Regions from separate parts of the Nonomuraea sp. NPDC050451 genome, predicted to be linked through region 1. Evidence: riboswitches for the same ligand, from Rfam matches in the RefSeq annotation. Region 1 holds a riboswitch; the other holds the start of a gene.
What was found. Region 1 has a riboswitch for glycine ahead of gcvT (glycine cleavage system aminomethyltransferase GcvT). Riboswitches for the same ligand answer to the same signal wherever they lie in the genome.
Positions count from the first base shown of each region.

Region 2: another riboswitch for glycine. It lies ahead of gcvP (aminomethyl-transferring glycine dehydrogenase); the one in region 1 lies ahead of gcvT (glycine cleavage system aminomethyltransferase GcvT).

Region 1 is NZ_JBITHZ010000013.1:206,474-210,470, reverse strand. It holds gene ACIBI9_RS34535 (3-oxoacyl-ACP reductase) at 1-357, shown strand, start outside; gene ACIBI9_RS34530 (gamma-glutamyl-gamma-aminobutyrate hydrolase family protein) at 385-1,074, shown strand; gene ACIBI9_RS34525 (hypothetical protein) at 1,081-1,911, opposite strand; glycine riboswitch at 2,006-2,103, shown strand; glycine riboswitch at 2,134-2,233, shown strand; gene gcvT (glycine cleavage system aminomethyltransferase GcvT) at 2,268-3,353, shown strand; gene gcvH (glycine cleavage system protein GcvH) at 3,350-3,739, shown strand; gene ACIBI9_RS34510 (L-serine ammonia-lyase) at 3,795-3,997, shown strand, end outside.
Region 2 is NZ_JBITHZ010000011.1:119,671-123,667, reverse strand. It holds gene ACIBI9_RS30925 (bifunctional nuclease family protein) at 1-203, shown strand, start outside; gene ACIBI9_RS30920 (MerR family transcriptional regulator) at 351-971, shown strand; glycine riboswitch at 1,090-1,189, shown strand; gene gcvP (aminomethyl-transferring glycine dehydrogenase) at 1,358-3,997, shown strand, end outside.

The DNA.
Region 1 (3,997 bases):
ACCGCGTCGTTCGTGGCCGTCATGGGGTCGGCGACCTCGCAGATCTCCTACACGGCGTCCAAGGGCGGCGTGCTGGCCATGTCGCGCGAGCTGGGCGTGCAGTTCGCCCAGGAGGGCATCAGGGTGAACGCGCTGTGCCCCGGGCCGGTGAACACGCCACTGCTGCAGGAGCTGTTCGCCAAGGACCCGGAGCGGGCGCAGCGGCGGCTGGTGCACATCCCCGTCGGGCGCTTCGCCGAGGCCTCGGAGATCGCGGCGGCGGTGGCGTTCCTGGCCAGCGACGACGCGTCGTTCATCACGGGTAGTGAGTTCCTGGTGGACGGGGGCATCTCCGGCGCCTACGTCACGCCGCTCTAGCTCTGGTCCGGGTTCTCGGGGGTCATCGTGCAGCGTCCCGTCATCGGCATCACGTCGTACGTCGAGCCGGCGAAGTTCACGGTCTGGGACATGACCGTGGCGCTCCTGCCGTACATGTACGTGGAGCAGGTCGTACGCGCCGGCGGGCAGCCCATCGTGCTGCCGCCGGCCGGCGAGCCGGCGCAGGTCGTCGGCCGCCTGGACGGCCTGATCCTGGCCGGTGGCGGGGACGTCGATCCGGCCCGGTACGGGCAGGAGCCGGGGGATCAAACCGGCTATATCCGCAAATTTCGGGATGAGGCCGAGTTTGGGCTGATCGCGGCGGCCCTCGACGCCGGCCTCCCCTACCTCGGCATCTGCCGCGGCCTCCAGGTGCTCAACATCGCCCTCGGGGGCAGCCTCCACCAGCACCTCCCCGACGTCGTGGGACACACCGGCCACTCCCCCGCCCCCGGCCGGTTCGGCCCGCTGCCCGTCACGCCCGTCCCCGGCAGCCGCCTGGCCAAGGCGCTGGGCACGGAGCCCGTGACCGTCCCCCACTACCACCACCAGGCCATCGACCGGCTCGCGCCCGGCCTCACGGTCACCGCCACCGCCGATGACGGCACGATCGAGGCGGTCGAGCTGGACTCGGCCCCCTTCGCCGTGGCCGTGCAGTGGCACCCCGAGGCGGCCGAGGACGGCGCCCTCTTCGAGGCGCTCGTGGCGGCCTGCTGACCGCTCTCACCCCACGGGTCTGAGCACGCCGTTCAGGGCCACGGCCCCGGCTCCGTGCCTGGCGTCGAGGTCGCGGCGCTGCTCGTCGGTGACCACCCAGACCTGCGCGTTCACCTGGTTGCTCCGCACGCCGGACGACACCGAGACGAGACGGTCGCCCAGTTCGGCCTGGACCTCCCGCTGGATCGCCTCCAGCTCGCTCTGGCTGCGCGCCGCGCCGCTGACGCACAGCGCGCCGCCCCACACCTCGCGGATCCACGCCTCGCGGCCGGACAGGTCGCCCGTGAACTTCAGGTTGAGCACCAGCCGCCGCGGGTCGTTGGCCTCCGGCGACTCCGCGGGGAGCCCCTTCATGTAGCTCTGGTCCAGCCAGGCGCCCGCGAACTCCCCTGCCGTGCCGGCCCGCGCCAACGCCTGGTCCAGCGCCTGCTGGGTCGCCTTGGCGGGATCGACGGGCCGCCAGCCGCCCTCCGGCGCCGGGCACGGGCTGGTGAGGTCCTCCTCCTGAGCGGGGGCCGACTTCGCGGGAGCGCCCGGCGGCTCGGTGAGCGTCAGTCTGGTGCCGTCCCAGGTGCCCACGACGCGGTACCGGCCCCACTTCACGCCGCCCTGCGACTCGTGATCCACCTTGCCCCAGTCCCAGCCGACGACGTCAGGACCGCCGCACTGCGGCGGCAACGACTCCATGACCATCATGCACAGCTGCGGGCCGTGCCCGCCGCCTTCGAGCACCGTCAGGTTCGCCTCATAACGGGGCGGGGACGCGGCCTCCGATGCGCCGCAGCCCGTGAGGGCCAGGGTGGTCAGCAGGCCGAAAGCCGTCGTTCGCCGATTCATACCCCTTCGACGTCACCACCCCCCGGAGTGGTTCATGAGCGATCAGAACGCGACAACAACCCCATCACGGCACTAGGCTGACGGGCATCACCGGCGAAACCGTGCGGGAGAGTGCCCTGACAGCCGGTCAGGGTCCCTGAAGGAGCAAGCCCTCCCCGCAAACCTCTCAAGGCAAAGGACCGCGCGGACGCCGGACGGGAAATCTGCCACGCTTCCCGTCCGGAGGTGACCTCTGGAAAGCAGGCCCGCGGGGCCTCGCCGAAGGTGAAAGTCCGGCAAAACTCGGGCGAAGCTCTCAGGCATCGATGACAGAGGGGGAGGATGCTGGCATCCAATCCTGTGCAGAGGTGCGACAAATGTCCCGATCTACACCGCTACGAGACGTTCACGAGAGCCTCGGCGCCACGCTCACCGACTTCGCCGGGTGGCTCATGCCGCTCCGGTACGGGAGTGAGTCCGCGGAGCACAACGCCGTTCGCCAGGCGGCCGGGCTGTTCGACCTCTCCCACATGGGCGAAATCTTCCTGACCGGGCCGCAGGCCGGGCAGGCGCTCGACTACGCGCTGGTCGGCCACCTGTCGGCGCTGGCGACAGGGCGGGCCAGGTACACCATGATCGTCAACGAGCGCGGCGGGGTGCTCGACGACCTCATCGTCTACCGGCTCGACGACGACGAGTTCATGGTCGTGGCAAACGCCTCGAACTACGAAAAAGTGGCAAAAGAGCTGATTGAGCGGTCGAAGGCGTTCGACGTGCTGGTCGAGGACCGGTCGGACCAGTACGCGCTGATCGCCGTACAGGGGCCCCGATCCCAGGAGATCCTCGCCACGCTCACCGACGCCGACCTCGACGGGCTCAAGTACTACGCGGGCCTGCCCGACCTGGTCGACGGGCGGCAGGCGCTGATCGCCCGCACCGGCTACACCGGCGAGGACGGGTTCGAGCTGTTCGTCGCCAACCAGGACGCGGTGCCGCTCTGGCACGCCCTCATGGCGGCGGGTGAGCCGTACGGGCTCAAGCCCGCCGGCCTGTCCAGCCGCGACACCCTCAGGCTCGAGGCCGGGATGCCGCTCTACGGCAACGAACTGAGCGCCGAGCTGACCCCGTTCGACGCGGGGCTGGGCAGAGTGGTGAAATTCGACAAGCCGGGCGACTTCGTCGGCCGGTCGGCGCTCGAGGCGGTCAAGGACGACCCGCCCCGGCGCCGGCTCGTCGGCCTGGTCGCGCGGGGACGCCGGGTGCCGCGCCACGGCTACCCGGTCACCAAAGACGGCGCCGTCGTCGGCGAGGTCACCAGCGGTGCGCCCTCCCAGAGCCTGGGCAGGCCCATCGCGATGGCCTACGTGGACACCGGCGCCGAATCAGGCCTGGCCGTGGACATCCGGGGCAGCCATGAACCTATGGATTTGGTAGAGCTGCCCTTCTACAGGAGGAACAAGTGAGCAACATCCCTGACGACCTGAGCTACACCAAGGAGCACGAGTGGGTGGCCGGCCTCGACGACGGCCTCACCGTGACGATCGGCGTCACGGCCTTCGCCGCCAACTCTCTTGGTGACGTCGTCTTCGTGCAGCTCCCCGACGTCGGCTCGACCGTGGAGCCGGGCGACTCCGTCGGCGAGGTGGAGTCGACCAAGTCGGTGAACGAGATCTACACCCCCGTCGGGGGTGAGGTCGTCGAGGTGAACCAGGCCGTGGTCGACGACCCCAGCCTGGTCAACAGTGACCCGTACGGCGATGGCTGGATGTTCCGGGTGCGCGTCGAGGGCGACGCCGAGGACGTGCTCTCCGCCGAGGAGTACACGGCGCTCACCTCAGGCGATTCCTGACCTTTTTGCCGGGGCCCTGCGCGGGGCCCCGGCCCCAGCATGAAAGGCGCCATCAATGGCGATCAGCGTCTTCGACCTTTTCAAAATCGGCATCGGCCCGTCGAGCTCCCACACGGGAGGCCCGATGGCGGCCGCGCACAAGTTCGCCCGCGGGCTGCACGACGACGGCCTGCTCTCCCGGGTCACGCGGGTCGAGGCCATCCTGTACGGCTCGCTCGGCCTGACCGGCAAGGGCCACGGCAGCGACAAGGCGGTCCT
Region 2 (3,997 bases), on a different contig from region 1:
TGTTCTCCAACGGCGTGGAGGTGAGCGCGCGGCCGTCCGACTCGATCGCGCTCGCCCTGCGCACCGGAGCGCGCATCTTCGCCAGCGAGGAGGTCGTCCAGGAGGCCGGGGTGATCATCCCGGACGACCAGGAAGACGAGGTGGAGAAGTTCAGGGAGTTCCTTGACACGATCACTCCCGAAGACTTCGGCAGGGCGGGGTAGGTATTTCGGTGCATTTACGCTTCACGACGCGCCGAGCCGGATCGTTGACTGAGCATGGTCACGGTCCTACGGTGCAAGTGAAACCCGTGGTCGCCCTTTACGAACCCCCAGATCAGGCCACGGGATGAGAGAAAGCCGGAGGTCCGCGTGGCGGTCAGCAGCGGCGAGGGAAAGACGGCCGGCCAGGAAGATCCGGTTCGGCGCGAGAGCGCGCGGCAGCGTGCCGGGGAGCAGGGCCTGCTCTTCGACGAACAGCCGGCGACGCTGCCGGCGGACATCGGATACCGCGGGCCGACGGCCTGCGCGGCGGCCGGCATCACCTACAGGCAGCTCGACTACTGGGCGCGCACAGGCCTCGTGGAGCCCACGATAAGAGCCGCGCAGGGCTCGGGCTCCCAGCGGCTCTACAGCTTCCGCGACATCCTGGTGCTCAAGGTCGTCAAGCGGCTGCTCGACACCGGGGTGTCGCTGCAGCAGATCCGCACGGCCGTGCAGCACCTGCGTGACCGCGGGGTCGCCGACCTCGCGCAGATCACGCTCATGAGCGACGGCGTCAGCGTCTACGAGTGCACCTCGGCCGACGAGGTGATAGACCTGCTCCAGGGCGGTCAGGGCGTGTTCGGCATCGCGCTCGGCCGGGTCTGGCGAGAGGTCGAGGGCTCCCTCGCGGAGCTGCCGGGGGAACGAGCGGCGGTCGAGGACACCGTCCCGGCCGACCACCCCGCTGACGAGCTCGCCCGCCGTCGCCGCGCGCGGCGCCTCAGCTAGCACACCCCCTCCTGCCGTGGGCCGCAGGACGCGGCCCACCGGGCAATCCGCACATAACGCGTTACCGGGGAAATTCATGCGTAACGCGGAGGGTTGTAATCTAGGACAGCAAGGCTGACGACCCCGTGCGGGAGAGTCCTTGAGACCCCCGGGTCTCAGGGCGCCGAAGGAGCAACCCTCCCCGGAATCTCTCAGGCACCCTGTACCGCTCGGGTGAGGCAACTCTGGAAAGCAGGCGCACCCGCCAGGCGCGCCTCACCGACGGTGCAAGCCCCAGTCCCGGGGTGAAGCTCTCAGGTCGCGGCGTCGCCGCGCTGACAGAGGGGGAGATCCGGCACTCGCCCGCGCCACGGCGCCGGTCTCCATAGCCTCAGGAGGCACTGTCCATGACCGACCTGTCAGCTCCGCCCTTCTCGTCCAGGCACATCGGCCCCTCCGCGGCCGAGCAGCAGCGCATGCTCGAGGCCGTGGGCTTCGAGTCCGTGGCGGATCTGGTGGCCGTGGCCGTCCCCGAGGCCATCAGGGCCAAGGACCGGCTCCAGCTGCCCGCCGCCGTCGGCGAGGCCGAGGCCATCGCCGAGCTGCGCGCCCTGGCCGGGCGCAACCGCGTGCTCACCTCCATGATCGGCCTGGGTTACCACGACACGATCACGCCCGCCGTCATCCGGCGCAACCTGCTGGAGAACCCGGGCTGGTACACCGCCTACACCCCGTACCAGCCGGAGATCTCGCAGGGCCGCCTCGAGGCGCTGCTGAACTTCCAGACCGTCGTCTCCGACCTGACGGGCCTGCCCGTCGCGGGCGCCTCCCTCCTCGACGAGAGCACGGCCGCCGCCGAGGCGATGACCCTGGCCCGCCGCTCGGGCAAGTCCAAGAGCAGCGTGTTCGTGGTGGACGCCGACGCGCTGCCGCAGACCAAGGCCGTGCTCGCCACCAGGGCCGAGCCCCTGGGCATCACGCTGGTGGAGCACACCCTCGAGGGCGAGCTGCCCGAGTGCTTCGGCGTGCTCGTCCAGTACCCGGGCGCGTCCGGGCGGCTGCGCGACTTCCGCGCCGTGGCCGCCGCCGCGCACGAGGCGGGCGCGCTCGTCGTGGCCGCCGCCGACCTGCTGGCCCTCACCCTCGTGGCCGCGCCCGGCGAGCTGGGAGCCGACATCGCGATCGGGTCCTCGCAGCGGTTCGGGGTGCCGTTCGGGTTCGGCGGGCCGCACGCGGCCTACATGTCCGTACGCGAGGGCCTGCAGCGCCAGCTCCCCGGCCGCCTGGTGGGCGTGTCGGTGGACGCCGACGGCGACCCCGCGTACCGGCTGGCCCTGCAGACCCGCGAGCAGCACATCCGCCGCGAGAAGGCCACCAGCAACATCTGCACCGCGCAGGTCCTGCTCGCCGTCATCGCGAGCATGTACGCCGTCTACCACGGCCCCGAGGGGCTGCGCCGGATCGCCCACCGGGTGCACCGGCACGCCGCGGCCCTGGCCGGCGGGCTGCGCCAGGCGGGCCTGGAGGTCGTGCACGGCGAGTTCTTCGACACCGTGCTCGTACGCGTGCCCGGCCGGGCCGCCGAAGTGGTCGCCGCCGCCGTCGAGCAGGGCGTGAACCTCTGGCGGGTCGACGACGACCACGTGTCGATCTCCTGCGACGAGAAGACCGGCGCCGCCGAGGTCGCCAAGGTGTGGGCCGCCTTCGGCGTCGAGCGCGGCGACGTGCTCGCCCTCGACGCGGACGCGCTGCCCGCCTCGCTGGCGCGCGAGTCCGGCTACCTCAGCCACCCGGTCTTCCACAGCCACCGCTCCGAGACCGCCATGCTGCGCTACCTGCGCAAGCTGCAGGACAAGGACATCGCGCTCGACCGCTCCATGATCCCGCTCGGCTCCTGCACCATGAAGCTGAACGCGACCACCGAGATGGAGCCGATCACCTGGCCCGAGTTCGCCGCGATCCACCCGTACGCGCCGGACGACCAGGCCGAGGGCTACCGCGAGCTGATCGGCACGCTGGAGGACTGGCTGGCCGAGGTGACCGGCTACGACCGCGTCTCCATCCAGCCGAACGCCGGCTCGCAGGGCGAGTTCGCCGGGCTGCTGGCCATCCGCGCCTACCACCGCGCCAACGGCCACGGCGAGCGCGACGTCTGCCTCATCCCGTCCTCCGCCCACGGCACCAACGCCGCCAGCGCGGTCATGGCGGGCATGCGGGTCGTGGTCGTGGCCTGCGACTCCGACGGCAACGTGGACCTGGCCGACCTCGACGCCAAGATCGCCAAGCACCGTGACGCGCTGGCCGCGATCATGGTGACGTACCCCTCGACGCACGGGGTGTACGAGGAGACGATCACCGAGGTGTGCGCCAAGGTGCACGAGGCCGGCGGCCAGGTCTACGTGGACGGAGCCAACCTCAACGCGCTGGTCGGGCTGGCCAAGCCGGGCGAGTTCGGCGCAGACGTGTCCCACCTCAACCTGCACAAGACGTTCTGCATCCCGCACGGCGGCGGCGGCCCCGGTGTCGGCCCCGTCGCGGTCCGCGGCCACCTGGCGGCCTTCCTGCCCGGCCACCCGCTGCACAACGGCACGCCGGTGGGTCCCGTCTCGGCGGCCCCGTACGGCTCGGCCGGGATCCTGCCGATCTCGTGGGCCTACATCAGGATGATGGGCTCAGAGGGGCTCACGGCTGCCACCGAGCAGGCCATCCTGTCGGCCAACTACCTGGCCAGGCGGCTCGCCCCGCACTACCCCGTGCTCTACACGGGACGCGGCGGGTTGGTGGCCCACGAGTGCATCGTCGACCTGCGGCAGATCACCAAGGAGACCGGGGTCACCGTGGACGACGTGGCCAAGCGGCTCATCGACTACGGCTTCCACGCGCCGACCATGTCGTTCCCCGTGGCGGGGACGCTGATGATCGAGCCGACCGAGAGCGAGGACCTCGGGGAGCTCGACCGGTTCGTGGACGCGCTGATCGCCATCCGCGGCGAGATCGACAAGGTGGCGTCGGGGGCCTACGACTCCGTGGACAACCCGCTGCGGAAC